2 regions of the Bacillus yunxiaonensis genome follow, and region 1 is predicted to be linked to the other one. Evidence: riboswitches for the same ligand, from Rfam matches in the RefSeq annotation. Region 1 holds a riboswitch; the other holds the start of a gene.
What was found. A riboswitch is a leader RNA that binds a small molecule or an ion and turns the genes downstream of it on or off. The one in region 1 is predicted to bind FMN.
Positions count from the first base shown of each region.

Region 1 (7,532 bases):
TCTAACAATGTATCACGCATCGCTTCTCTATACATCATAACGAAGCACACAATCACAATGCATAATATGAAACAACCTAGTAATCCCCATGTCATACACTTTCCCCATCTTTCCTCTTAACAAAATCTAACCACATAATAACACATCACCTCAGCAAGTGAAGAAAAACCCTCTACTTCTGTAGAAGGTTTTTCTTGATCCCGCTATTCGCGGGCAGTAAGCTGTACCAATGATGGAAGGTTCACTTTATTTTTTCTGTTCTGGTTCTGGCTTCTTCGGAATTTTTAGCACTTGCCCTGGTTCTAACTCTTCTGGTACTTCATTATATTTCTTTATAATCGCTATCCCATCTTCATTCGGAAAATATTTCTTTGCAATATTTTCGAGCGTTTCTCCCTCTTTCACTGTGTGAAATTGAAAGGTCTTTGCTGATGAATTCGATTCATTATTTTTCTTTTTTGAATCAAAAAAAATAACTTCAAATGCACTTTTTTCAGAATTAGCACTTGAGTCTGCTTTCTTCCCCTCAATGTAACGCTCCGTATACCACAAAATACCAATCGGAAGAAGAATAAATAATAATGTTAAAATTCGAACAAAAAAGTGCTTTATTTTAAATTTTGATTTTTTCTTGTCTTTATGAACTTCACTACGTGGCGGTAAACCCTCTCCTTCTTTTTCCGTTGACTCTTTCATGTTCTCTTCAAACTCTGTTGTCTGCTTCGCCATATCGGTCACCACCACCTTCTACTTGCTTTCTTAATTGCAATCCCATTATGAAATCGACTAAAAAATGCGCAAAAATCGTAATCAGTAAATTACCAGTCCATTGAAACACATAACCAAATACACTACTAATCATCAATACAAAACAAAATAGAAACGGCTTAGTAATATAACGAATATGTAAAACTGCAAATATTATACTCGCAAACATTAAGCCAAAATATGTTTGTATCACACCACGAAATAGAAACTCTTCTGCTATTCCAATTAAAAGGGTAACTGCAAACACCTGGAAAACAGACATTCCTTGAAACATACGATCATTAATCCCGCCATCATCGAACCATGATTCGGGCAAAAGATTCATCGCAATATAATCAAGTAAAACAATCATACAAGCTACTCCGCCACCTATTAGAAGAATAGGTATAAAATCCCATTTCCATAAATCTAGAAATGCATCTATACTCGGAAATAATATATAAGCTAACAAGGCTCCAATACATAGAATAATCGCTTGCGTAATATATAAATTAAGTCGGATTTCTTTTAGACTCATGTCTTCAATACTTTTCTTGCGTATATCCATCATTCCTCCATTCTGAATCCGAAGAGCAATTGTAACTCCGTTTCCCAATTATAGTCGAAAACAGGTTGCCTTGCTTGCCTTTTTTTATAATCTTCTATATAAATTCCGCAATAATCACAGCAATTTTTTGGCTGCGTTTCCTTTACATATCCAAACTGGGAAAGAATCGCTTCTCTTTTGCAATCTGTTCGTCGCATCCATTCTTTCATCGTCTCTAGTTGACCGTATTTATTATAAAGCCGAGCTTTCACTTCTGTAATTAACTTTTGCTCTGCTTCATCTGACAAAGACTCAATCATCAATTGCCTATGTTGTATGATATCCATCTTTTCAAAATGATATCGAATAAATCGCCAATGTTGTTCACTCAATCCCGCTGTATTATAACAAATTTCTTCTACCCCTTCTAACGGTAATACTTGAGCCTGAGCCACTGTTTCTCGTAATAAAGAAAATAAGAAGCGAATTTGTTGTTCATTTGGTAATTCGTCTTCAATAATGGAGATTGGCAATTCATGATCAAGTGGACTACATAACAAAATGGCAATGCTTGGTTCTCCATCTCGACCTGCCCGTCCAATTTCTTGCAAATAAGACTCTATATTTGTCGGATAATGAAAATGAATAATATAACGCGTGTTTTGCTTATTGACTCCCATACCAAATGCGCTTGTACACACAACAAGTTGAAGTTGATCGTTCATAAACTGTTGCTGAATTAACATCCGTTCTTCATGCTCCATTCCGCCGTGATAATGCGCAACATCTTCGATACCTTCACTGCGTAGATACGCTGCAAGACGTTCAGTCCAAGCTCTACTTGAACAATAAATAATACCAGGACCTTGCAAATATTTCACATGAGATAACAGTACTTCTTTTTTCTCTTGAATGGTTTGTACAAATTCTATTTTCATAGCAATATTAGGACGATCAATCGAATATAAATGCTGCCTCACATCTTTCAAGTTTAAACTTTCAATAATATCTTGTAGTACTTCTTTCGTAGCAGTAGCTGTTAAAGCAAGAACCGTGGGATAGCCCATCGATGCAATAACTTGATCTAACTTTTTATAATCTGTTCGAAAATCATATCCCCATTGAGAAATACAATGCGCTTCGTCTACAACAAATAAAGAGATATGAATTTTTCTTAATTCTTTTAGAAACACATCTGATTGCAGCATTTCAGGAGATACGAATACAAATTTATAGGAATGCAATCGCCGCATAGCTTCTTTTTTCTCTGCCATTGTTCGAAAGCTGTTAAAGGCAATAACTTGATTTTTCACCATGTATTTTAACTGTGTAACTTGATCTTCCATTAATGACAATAGCGGTGAAACAATGAGTACCGTTCCATTTTGTATCAACCCTGGAAGTTGATAACAGAGCGATTTTCCCCCTCCAGTTGGCAGCATCGCTACAACAGAATTTCCATTTAATAAGTCTGCAATGACTTCCTTTTGCCCTGGCCGAAATGTCCTGTATCCAAACCACTGATATAAAATATCTTCAAGCTTCATGTAATCCCCCTACTCGCGCTAATACAAGACGAATTTCAAAATAGGAAACATGCTCCCCAGCAGTTTGCTTTAAAACTCGCAGCTTCCGCGTTTGCAACTCCTCAATCATTTTCTGTATTTGTTTCATTTTTTCTTTTTCTATAAATTGCTCCACCTGAAATTCTTTTTCACGCAATGCAATTTCTACAATATGATCCTCAATTGTCGCAAGTTTTAATTTTCTTATCCTAGAAATTTCCTCCATTGTTCGTCCTTGCTTCCATAGTTGATATGTTTTTTGTGTTGATATACTAAATAAATCTGCTTTTTCATTCGGATACGCAATAATTTGTGCCAATAACGGAAACTTCTGCTGTTGATTTTGTACATATTGAATGGTGAAATGAATCGTTCCCCAAAATAAAAGATATACTCGAAACGCATCTTGTTTCACCATATCTCCAAGTTGATCTGTTGTATAACCAATACGGTGGTATCCTGTTAAACGATATACGAAAATGGTTGCTTCTAGAGAGGTAGCATACATTAATATTTCATTTATTTCTTTATATAGCTGTTCCGCTAGTTGTCCTCTCGAAACAGAAGAGTTCATAATAAATTGTTTTACCCACATCGTGATTTCTGTATCTTGCTGAATTGGAAGGAACTTTACATATTTCTGTTGCAAATTAGATACAGTTTGCACAATCAAAGATAGCCTTTTCCAAAAACTCTCTCCAAGTTCGCCGTATTGCAAACCGTGTAAATATTTCGGGAAAGAAAAGAGTTCTTCCCATTCGTTTACTTGCTTCTCTCCCATTTCAGATAAAATGTAAGTATTTTCATGCACACATGTAATAAATTGCTTGTTTAATAACGCTTCAATCTGTTTATCATAATCATGTCGTCTTAAAGATTTATATACACTAAACAAAAAGGAAAGATGAAACATATTCCCATCTTGCAATGTTTGTGAAGAACGTTTCCCTTTTAAAAGGTGATAAATAGAAGAAACTGTTCGTTCACCTTTTAATTGTTTTAAACAGTATAATACAGTATATTGTAGCTGCAACGCTTCTTCCACCCTTTCAGTCTACTTCTACTTTCATTGTAACAAAATGCATCCTATTTAGATATTTTTAAAATTTTATGTACAACTATAGAAATTAGTTGACATACTCAATTGATAAGAATTATCATTGTAATTTTGTATTGAAAAGTTTCAAAAACCGTTTTACAATAAGGTTATAATTTTTCATCAGTGTTCTTATATACATATACATATTATTTAGGAGGTATACAAAATGGCAAAATACACAATCGTTGACAAAGATACTTGTATTGCATGTGGAGCTTGCGGAGCAGCTGCGCCGGACATTTATGATTACGATGATGAAGGTATTGCATTCGTAACACTAGACGATAACAAAGGTATCGTTGAAATCCCAGATGTATTAATCGATGATATGATGGATGCATTCGAAGGCTGCCCAACTGATTCTATCAAAGTGGCAGATGAAGCATTCGACGGTGACGCGTTAAAATTTGAATAGTCTTATTGTTGACTTAAAAAATACCCTTCAAATAATGAGGGGTATTTTTTTACACTTTATTTTCTTCTATGAAGTGCAACTTTCACTAGTCACTCACCCTAAACTTAATGGTCATTCCCATCAAACAAACTCTTATTGCCCTTTAACGCGAAATAAAAAAGCATCAGCAGAAAAAGCTTCCACTGATGCAAAACCTTCTATTTATGCATTTTTCATTTTCGCAAATACCCATACTTTTAATCGAGAAAATAAAGGAACAAAAATAATTGTTACTATAATTCCTTTAATTATATTAAAAGGTAAAATTCCCGCTACAATTATTTGACGCATTGCACCGTTAGACATAGCAGGTTGACCTAAGAACCAAGTGTAAGCTGGAAAAATGATGAAATAATTTAATACACTCATAATTACTGTCATCACAATTGTTCCGAACATTAATCCTGTTGTTAAACTTTTTACTGTGCGATGCTTACGGAATAAAAGAGATGCCGGAAGAATAAAGAGACATCCAGCCACAAAATTCGCCACTTCTCCTACAGGTACGCCCGTTAAATCTCCTTGAATGCCATAATACAGGACGTTTTTTATCCCTTCTACAATTACACCTGAAATTGGCCCAAACATAATGGCTGCAATTAATGCTGGGATATCACTAAAATCAATTTGCAAAAACGGCGGCAGCCCTGGAAGTGGAAAATCCAGCATCATTAATAAATACGCAATGCTGCTTAGCATCGCCACGCTCATCATTTGTACTACACTCTTCTTTTGTTTCATGTTTCTCTCTCCTTTTCCATCGATCATCTCATGGAAAGTGGAAAGGCTCTGCTATGCCTAAATATATTCTAACATGAAAAAACCCTTCGCGTTCGAAACGCAAAGGGAGAAATTTTAGGCACATTAAAGAGACGTTCAAATATTTATCTTTTTTGAACGCTCGAACCTCCATCTTCTCCCATCCAGACTGTACTGTCGGCTTTGGAATCGCACCAAATCCTGCCTTAACGGCTCGCGGGCTTAGAACAAAAATACATGTTCATCACCGCCGGTCGGGATTTTCACCCTGCCCCGAAGATAGACCGATATTCTATTTTCCACATCATTATACAACAAATTTAAAACAATGTGAATGAAAATGCTTCTTTTCCAATTACTCTTCATAATTGCATGCTATTCTAACAATAAGTAAATAATATGACAAAAAAGAACAAATTTTCGTGTTTGTTCTTTTTTGCTCACAATTCTCTAGTCATTTATACATGAAAGTGATAAGATATGATATTGTTAAGAAAAACAGCATTTTCTTACAGTGGAGGAAATGTCATGAGTAAAGAAAAAAAACTGCCTATTCGAGAAATTATGAAAAAAAATCTTCGCAAAGAATACTTTTATTTAAAAAAGGAATTGCTGTTCTATTGTCCTCTTGACTCAGGTAAATTCTCAAGAGATACATATTATGCTGCTTTTGATAAAGATGGCATTAGTGTATATCAATATGATAAAAAATCAGACAGTAAACTAAGACTTTGCGAAAGACATCCATGGAAAAGCTGGAAAAAAGTCAAAATTGATCATTATTTAACAAAAACTCATTTCGTCTTTCAAGGAGAACGAAATTGGATTCTTTCTCTTTTTCATCAAGGAAAAAAGGCAGAAAAAATTATTCAAACTTATACATCTTTAGAAACAGAGATTGTTTCTAGACCATTTTTAAAAAAACTGCCTGGTTATCGATCTAATACAACATTGAATATGTATATTGGGACCATTTGCTATACTGTACTTATTGCATTTTTATTAAAATTTATCCTCCCATTTCAAATTCAAATTGCTTTGTATTCGCTGTCTCTCGGCTGTATGCTGCTCGGTCTTCTTTGTTTCGTTATCGGTCTTATTGAACCTACTCTTGTGCTATTTAGAACAAAAGAAAAAACACGAGCGAAAGTGTTTTATTATTATAGCTATTTAATCATTACTGGATTTACATGTATCTTTATTTTTTGGTAACAAGCGAAAGAGCTAGTCTTCCTAGCTCTTTTTCAATTAATATGTAATTTTTGCGACGGATAAATCATATCTTTTTGCAAATGATTTTTCACTCTCAATTCTTCAACAGTTGTACCGAACTTCCTAGCAATACTGACCAATGTGTCACCTTTTTGTACGACATATACAGAGGCAGAGGCTACCGTGTTAGGCTTTTCTTGAATTATTTGCAGTGGATCCACTGCATTTGTTTTCGCTATCGTCCAAGCCCCTTTATGAACTTCTAAATGTAAGTGAGCACCATTCGATTGTCCTGTATTTCCTACCTGGCCAATTTTTTGCCCTTGTGAAACTGTATCTCCCTCTCTCACAAGTCGTTTATTCATATGAGCATATACAGCTTCATAATCTTCATGTTTAATAAACACCACATGTCCGTAGCTATCAGAAAAATAAGATCTTGTTACAATACCATCTTGCATAGCTGCTATTGAAGTACCAATCGGTGCAGCAATATCAATACCAAAATGTTTTCCGTTTCTCGTTCCAAAATAATCGCTAATTCTCCCCTCTACTGGCCATGCCCACCGCTTTCCTTCCGCAGCACCTTCTGTTTGTGCAATAAAAAAGGCACAAAAGAAAAGCAAAATGATTTTTAATGCTTTCATTGTAAATCCTCCGTTTTCTAAATAACAACCACACTTTCTCTATTGTGGTTGATTATAGCAAAAAGTATACAAAAAAAAGAAAGAGCCTATTTCTCTTTCTTCTCCTCCTTATCTCGAAATACAATCGCACTTCTTTCATATTCTACATCATTTACATTAGAACGAGCGTTCACAACTCTCGCAACTGCAAATAAATAATCCGATAAGCGATTTACGTATTGCAACACATATTCATTAATCTCCTCTTGTTTCATCAATGAAACAATACAACGTTCTGCTCTTCGTATAACAGTACGAGCAATGTGAATAATAGCTGCACCTTGGCTTCCACCTGGTAAAATAAAACGCTCAAGTGGCGGCGCTTCTTGGATATATATATCAATCCTTTCTTCTAGAAAAGTAATGATATCTTCTTTTACTTTATACGGAATTTTTCTCTTCACAATCGCTAAATCCCCACCACAATCAAACAACTCATGCTGAATTTTTTCAAGTTCTTGGT
Region 1 covers NZ_JBAWSV010000004.1:263,352-270,883, reverse strand. The annotation lists gene WAX78_RS13490 (metallophosphoesterase) at 1-95, opposite strand, end outside; gene WAX78_RS13485 (LysM peptidoglycan-binding domain-containing protein) at 247-729, opposite strand; gene WAX78_RS13480 (CPBP family intramembrane glutamic endopeptidase) at 704-1,318, opposite strand; gene WAX78_RS13475 (RecQ family ATP-dependent DNA helicase) at 1,315-2,841, opposite strand; gene WAX78_RS13470 (YpbB family protein) at 2,831-3,892, opposite strand; gene WAX78_RS13465 (ferredoxin) at 4,125-4,373, shown strand; gene WAX78_RS13460 (ECF transporter S component) at 4,575-5,153, opposite strand; FMN riboswitch at 5,320-5,456, opposite strand; gene WAX78_RS13455 (hypothetical protein) at 5,700-6,383, shown strand; gene WAX78_RS13450 (peptidoglycan DD-metalloendopeptidase family protein) at 6,416-7,030, opposite strand; gene WAX78_RS13445 (cob(I)yrinic acid a,c-diamide adenosyltransferase) at 7,117-7,532, opposite strand, start outside.

Region 2 (7,532 bases), on a different contig from region 1:
GCGCAAAAGAACTCTATATTGCTGAAAAAGGCGCTCATGCTTGTTCATATGCAGAAAATAAAGAGGAATATGAAATGGCAGTTGACCAATTTTTAACAACATACGTAAACGAAACAAAAAACAGGCTTTCATAAGCCTGTTTTTATTTTAGTGAAATAACAATTGGTTCATCTTTAGCAAAGTCGGGAGCAAATAACAATTCAGATTCCACCTCTTCTTTAGGCATTTCAAATACGATGCTCGCTTGCAATGAATCGTATGATTTTAGCCTTCTATCATGCAATATATTTGGATTCCTTTTTGTTTGAAAGACCCCATATATTTTTCCAGTCGTTGAAATAACATTAAACTGAGCAGGTTTAACAACAATACTTTTGTTTCTATTGTTTTTTAAAGAAAAGTTTATAACAAGAAGCGTGTGGTTTTGTTTCGCAGTCCACACATCATAATGCACTTCACGACTTATATTTTTAATATCAAATTCTATTTGATGGGCAGATAAAACCCCTTTAACACTTGATTTATTAACCTGTTCCTCTCTATTACATCCGGCAATACAAAAGCATATAATGATACTTATTATGCTCAATCGTTTCCGCAACAACTTCCACCTTCTTTGCTGTTTCTATCGGTTGTATGATGTACACAATGCGCATTTTTATGCATTTGGAAAATCTAATCTATAAGTAAAAATACAAATGAGTCACCCGCATGATTACATAAAAAAGGCAAACTCATCTCCCTATGAGTTTGCCTTTTTCTTATCTCAGCCAACAGTAAAAATCATTTCATTAGAAACGAACACCTACTAATAGCAACTTATGTTATGCCAATACGTCTGTAACTTGATCCATATTTTCAGAAATCCATTTTACCGCTTCATCTAGTGATAGGAACTCTGTTGTTTGAAATGTGACTTCATCTTGTAATAACCATACATCTTTCACTTCTTGCTGTACACCAGCAATCGACCAATGAAGTAAGCTGTATGGATGATTATCGTTTAAAAACGATACCCACGTTCTCTCTTGTGCAATGTTTTGTAATGTACGTAATTGTTTGTTCATGTTTATGTTCACCTTAATATCTTTTCAGTATATGATTTATTCCGCTATTCGCGGGCAGTAAGACCTCCACCTCAAGATTCATAGAGAAGCAAAGAAAATAGGCGGGTGCTTCATCCCCCACTGATGGAAGTTTCACTTTATTATATCATTTCTATTTTCTCACAAAAAGCATTGTTTCTAAACATTGTCAAGTAATTCTAGTAAGTATATGATAGACATAAGCGTTTGGTAAGGAGGTGTAAGAATGGAGAAAGTACAAATTAAAGTAAATAATAATGGTTCGTTCCGTATTACAGGGGATGTGGAACTAATCGACGCTGAAGGGAATGTATTTCCAGCTAAACCGGCATTTTCTCTATGCCGTTGTGGATTATCCCAAAATATGCCGTATTGCGATGGTTCACATAAAGGCAAATTTGAATCTGTTGTACGTGCACCGAAAGAATAAAAAACACGCGCACAAGAAAATGTGCGCGTATTTTTTTACATGCCCCCAATATAAAAACCAGCAAAAGCGCAACCAATACCTATTACATTACTCATAACAAAATATAGTAATGCCTTTTGCCCTTCTCGTTTATGTATAAGTTGTATCATTTCTAGTTGATATGTCGAAAACGTCGTGAATCCTCCCATAAACCCTGTACCACATAACAATACCCACATTTTAGCTACTTCAGCACCAAATAACATACCGAGTAAAAATGAGCCGATTATATTTATAAAAAATGTTCCATATGGAAAAACATTTCCGTACTTTTCTTTTGCTACAGTACTAATATAAAAACGTGCAATTGCTCCAAAAAAGCCCCCCATACCGACAAGTAGAATATTCATATATTTCCTTCTTTCCTCATACCGCGTTCATATAGCATATTCCCAACATAAAATCCGACAAAAGATACAAGTAATCCCCCTATCATACTCGCACTTACATATAAAAAAGCCATTGTAAGTGCTTGATGCCGTAACAACTGCAACGTTTCCACACTAAATGTCGAAAATGTTGTAAATGCTCCAATTATTCCTGTACCAACGGCACTTATCATAAGCGGTGAAACTTGTTTCATCCGAAAAACAGACATCGTTAAAAATGCTAATAAAAAACTACCGCTCATATTGGCTAGCCATGTTGCTAATGGAAAACCAGTCGAAAATGTTGGTTGAAATAATTGACCTACTCCATAACGCGCCAAAGCTCCGATAACACCGCCTATTCCTACAGCAATATATTTCTTCATACTCTCACCTCGGTTTAAATACTATATAATCCCTTAACTACACTAGTATAGTAAATTCATCTCCCTGCGAATGTCAATTTAGCTCCCTGTTTTATTTTCATGCAATTCTTCACATTCAAATATTTTTTATAGCCTTTTGTCTTTTTTGTGCTATAATGTGAGCAAACAGCATCCTTCGGGGTCGGGTGAAATTCCCAACCGGCGGTGATGAAGTGCACACTTCTAAGTCCGTGACCCGTTTTCAATTTGAAAACGGTGGATCTAGTGAGAATCTAGAACCGACAGTATAGTCTGGATGGGAGAAGGATATGTTTTCTAGTACGTATATAGGATACGCTTATTTCAGCATACGCATTTGTATTGTTTATTTTTAGACATACATATGTTTCTTTTCGTATACCATTTGTTTCTCTGCTGAAATAACACGATAACACTAGCATGTGAAAAATCGATATTTGCTAGGCTTCTTTTCTATGCAAACATATCAATAATTGCTAGGTTTCTTAAGTATACTCTCGTATCCTTCTTATATTTCTAGAAACATCGTCTCTCTCACCCCAAGGATTATGTCCTTGGGGTTTTTTGATTTTTTTAAGAGAGGTGATTTTATGACGGATCAAGAATATATGGCACTTGCTCTGCAATTAGCAAAAAATACCGCTGGTCAAACAAGTCCTAATCCAATGGTCGGTGCTGTTGTTGTAAAAGATGGAAATATCATTGGAGTAGGTGCTCATTTACGAGCAGGAACTGAACACGCTGAAGTTCACGCTCTTCAGATGGCTGGTGAACAAGCCCATGATGCAACAGTGTATGTAACATTAGAACCATGCAGTCATCACGGAAGAACGCCTCCTTGCTGCGATTTACTTATAGCCAAAAACGTCAAACGAGTGGTCATCGCAGTACTCGATAGTAATCCACTCGTTTCAGGCCGAGGTGTCAAACGTTTACAGGAAGCTGGAATTGACGTAACAATTGGTGTACTCGAAAAAGAAGCAAAAGAATTAAATCGTTACTTTTTTCACTACATGAAAACAAAGCGGCCATTTGTAACCTTAAAAACAGCAATGAGCCTAGATGGAAAAATCGCTACTCGTACAGGAGAAAGTAAATGGATTACAGGTGAATCATCACGAGCTGATGTACATCGTTATCGCCATACACACGATGCCATTCTCGTTGGTGTAAATACAATCATTGCCGATAATCCGCATTTAACAACACGCCTTGTAAATGGCGGAAAAAATCCGATTCGCATCGTACTTGATACACATTTACGAACTCCACTTTCCTCTCATGTGATTACAGACGGAGAGGTTCCAACGTGGATTATTGTTGGAAATGGCGTTTCCAAAGAGAAAATTGCAAAATTCCAATCTAATATGGTATCTGTGCTGCAGATGAAGACGAGTAACATTGAAATAAACGAATTGCTTGATCTTCTTGGAGAAAAAAATATTCTTTCTCTCTTTGTCGAAGGCGGACAAACTATTCATGCTAGTTTCTTAGAAGCAAAATGCTTTCATGAATTGATTACGTATATTAGTCCAAAACTAATTGGTGGTAAAGAAGCTCCAACATGGTTTGGCGGAAATGGTTTCACAAAACTGCAAGATGCACTTCCCTTACACATTCAATCGATGGAACAAATCGGAGATGATATAAAAGTAGTTGCTACTCCAAGAAAAGAGGTGCCTTATGTTCACAGGAATTGTTGAGGAACTTGGAACAATTGCTAACATGCAACAAGCCGGTGAAGCAATGCAACTTACAATTTCAGCACAAACAATTTTGTCAGATGTAAACTTAGGTGACAGCATTGCTGTAAACGGGATATGTTTAACCGTCACTTCTTTTACAACACACTCTTTTACCGTTGATGTCATGCCGGAGACGATGCGAGCAACTTCGCTGCAAACTCTTAGCCGCGGTTCAAATGTAAATTTAGAGCGCGCTATGAGTGCAAACGGTCGCTTTGGTGGACATTTCGTTACAGGACATATTGACGGTATTGGAACAATTATCGATAAAAGACGGAGCTATAATGCCGTATATTACAAAATACAATTACCAAATGAACTACTTCGTTATTGTTTACAAAAAGGATCTGTTTCCATTGACGGTACAAGTCTTACAATTTTTGGTGTCGATAACTCTTCTATCACAATCTCCCTCATTCCACACACGTTAAGTCAGTCAGTGATCGGAAAGAAAACTGTCGGCGATATCGTGAATGTTGAGTGCGATATGATTGGAAAATATATTGAACGTTTTATTACGCAGGCAACACCTAAAAAAAGCTCACTTACGGAAAGCTTTTTACAAGACAACGGATTTCTATAAGGGAGGAAATGAAATGTTTCATCGTATTGAAGAAGCACTAGAAGATTTAAAGCAAGGAAAAGTTGTCATCGTATGTGATGATGAACATAGAGAAAACGAAGGAGATTTTATTGCCTTAGCTGAGTACATTACACCGGAAACAATCAATTTCATGATTACACACGGGCGCGGTCTTGTATGTGTTCCGATTACAGAAGAATATGCCGATCGTTTGGAACTAAAGCCAATGGTTTCACATAATACAGATTCTCATGGCACTGCCTTTACAGTTAGCATCGATCACATTTCAACAACAACTGGTATTAGTGCTCATGAACGTGCGACAACCGTACGCGAACTACTAAACTCAGAGGCTAAAGCAAGTGATTTTAAACGTCCTGGACATATTTTTCCTTTAATCGCAAAAGCAGGTGGTGTCCTCCGCCGCGCTGGGCATACAGAGGCTGCTGTAGATTTAGCAAAATTATGTGGTGCAGAACCAGCAGGTGTCATTTGTGAAATTATAAATGAAGATGGTACGATGGCACGAGTTCCTGACTTATCAGAGATCTCAAAGCAATTTAATCTCAAAATGATTACAATTGAGGACCTAATTGCATATCGCCGTCGTCATGAAACACTTGTACAGCGCGAAGTGGAAATTACTTTACCGACGGAATTTGGTACATTCCAAGCAATTGGCTATTCCAATTCTCTTGACGATAAAGAACATATTGCTCTTATAAAAGGAGATATTTCAACAGGTGAACCAACGCTTGTACGTGTCCATTCTGAATGTTTAACTGGTGATGTATTTGGATCTTGCCGCTGCGACTGTGGTCCGCAGCTTCATGCAGCTCTCGCTCAAATTGAACGGGAAGGAAAAGGGGTTCTTCTATATATGCGCCAAGAAGGACGCGGCATTGGACTGCTTAATAAATTACGAGCATATAAGCTGCAAGAAGAAGGTTACGATACTGTAGAAGCAAATGAAAAGCTTGGCTTTGCAGCTGATCTTCGCGATTACGGTATTGGCGCACAAATTTTAAAAGATTTAGGATTAAAACAACTTCGTCTTTTAACAAATAATCCTCGTAAAATCGCGGGTTTACAAGGTTATGATCTAGAAGTTGTCGAGCGCGTACCGTTGCAAATGCCAACAAAAGAAGAAAATAAGGCATATTTACAAACGAAATCAACAAAATTAGGTCACTTATTAAATTTATAATAGATTAAGGGAGAGATATATTATGGTATTCGAAGGTCATTTAGTTGGTACAGGATTAAAAGTAGGTATTGTCGTTGGTCGTTTTAACGAATTTATTACAAGCAAGTTATTAGGTGGTGCATTAGACGGTTTAAAGCGTCATGGAGTAGAAGAAAACAATATTGATGTCGCTTGGGTTCCTGGTGCATTTGAAATTCCATTAATCGCGAAAAAAATGGCAAACAGCGGAAAATACGATGCAGTTATTACACTTGGAACAGTAATTCGCGGTGCAACAACGCATTATGATTACGTTTGTAATGAAGTTGCAAAAGGTGTCGCTTCCCTCTCATTACAAACAGAAATTCCTGTTATCTTCGGCGTATTAACAACAGAAACAATTGAACAGGCAATTGAACGTGCTGGTACAAAAGCTGGAAATAAAGGCTGGGAATCTGCTGTTGCAGCCATTGAAATGGCAAACCTATCCCGTCAATGGGCATAAAGTGAAACTTCCTTTTGTGAGGTGCTTTTCCTCACAAAAGGTTAGTTGAACCAATCGGGCTCTTACGGCTGGTTAGGTCTTCTTCCTGCTCTTACTTCTTACCAGCCGTTTGAGCGGGATAAAGTGAAACTTCCTTTTGTGAGGTGCTTTTCCTCACAAAAGGTTAGTTGAACCAATCGGGCTCTTATGGCTGGTTAGGTTTCGAGCAAACAACAAAAAGAGGCTTCGGCCTCTTTTTGCTTTCTCATTTTTTCTTTTCTCTGTTCCTCTTGCGTAATATGGAGCTCTCTACCCACTTCTTTTAAATCTTTTCCTTCTGTTTCAATTCCAAAATACTCAGCTTGATGCCGAAGATGCTGCTCAATTCTCGCTTGCATATCTTTCTGTTCAGGATTTTCAATTGCTTTCACTGGGTCTGCACTAATTGCTTTTAATAAAATAAGAAAGCTCATAACTGCTAATACATATTTATGCATGCAAATCTCTCCAAACCGTTGTTAATATCTCTCTTACTATGTACAATTGCGGAGCGGGAAATTCGGCAGCATTTCCTGGTCATCTTCTTACAAATTGAATAGCCACAGGGGTTATATACGTTTTATTACATTTTATTTACAAAAAAGAAAGCTCCTATATTAAGAGCTTTCTTTCCTAATCTTTATTACAACGCACATTCCTCAATTTCAAACCCTAAATCTTCAATCATTCCCCAGTCTGCTGTTGGTTCTTGGCCAGCTGTCGTTAAATAATCACCAACAAAGATTGAATTTGCAGCAAATAAACCGAGTGGTTGAACAGCGCGTAAGTTAATTTCGCGTCCACCAGAAATCCGAATTTCTTTTGACGGATTCACAAAGCGCATCATTGCTAATACTTTTAAGCACTCTATTGGTGTTAATTCTTTTTGCCCTTCTAACGGCGTTCCATTTACAGCAACAAGGAAATTACATGGGATAGAATCTGCATCTAAGCGTTTTAATTCAAATGCAATTTCTACACGTTGCTCCGTTGTTTCCCCCATTCCGAAAATAGCACCCGAACATGGTGATATACCCGCATGCTTCGCTTTTTCAACTGTATCAACACGATCGTCGTACGTATGAGTTGAACAAATACTCTCATAATTATCTACATGCGTATTTAAATTATGATTGTAACGATGCACACCAGCTTCAGCAAGACGCTGC
Region 2 covers NZ_JBAWSV010000002.1:135,897-143,428, forward strand. The annotation lists gene WAX78_RS06700 (alpha/beta hydrolase) at 1-134, shown strand, start outside; gene WAX78_RS06705 (DUF4352 domain-containing protein) at 143-601, opposite strand; gene WAX78_RS06710 (DUF2552 family protein) at 825-1,067, opposite strand; gene WAX78_RS06715 (CDGSH iron-sulfur domain-containing protein) at 1,312-1,515, shown strand; gene crcB (fluoride efflux transporter CrcB) at 1,551-1,904, opposite strand; gene crcB (fluoride efflux transporter CrcB) at 1,901-2,308, opposite strand; FMN riboswitch at 2,476-2,619, shown strand; gene ribD (bifunctional diaminohydroxyphosphoribosylaminopyrimidine deaminase/5-amino-6-(5-phosphoribosylamino)uracil reductase RibD) at 2,917-4,029, shown strand; gene ribE (riboflavin synthase) at 4,010-4,654, shown strand; gene WAX78_RS06740 (bifunctional 3,4-dihydroxy-2-butanone-4-phosphate synthase/GTP cyclohydrolase II) at 4,668-5,861, shown strand; gene ribH (6,7-dimethyl-8-ribityllumazine synthase) at 5,884-6,345, shown strand; gene WAX78_RS06750 (hypothetical protein) at 6,540-6,821, opposite strand; gene bioB (biotin synthase BioB) at 7,007-7,532, opposite strand, start outside.
Region 2: it holds a riboswitch for FMN, as region 1 does, so the genes downstream of both, ribD (bifunctional diaminohydroxyphosphoribosylaminopyrimidine deaminase/5-amino-6-(5-phosphoribosylamino)uracil reductase RibD) here and WAX78_RS13460 (ECF transporter S component) in region 1, are expected to answer to the same signal.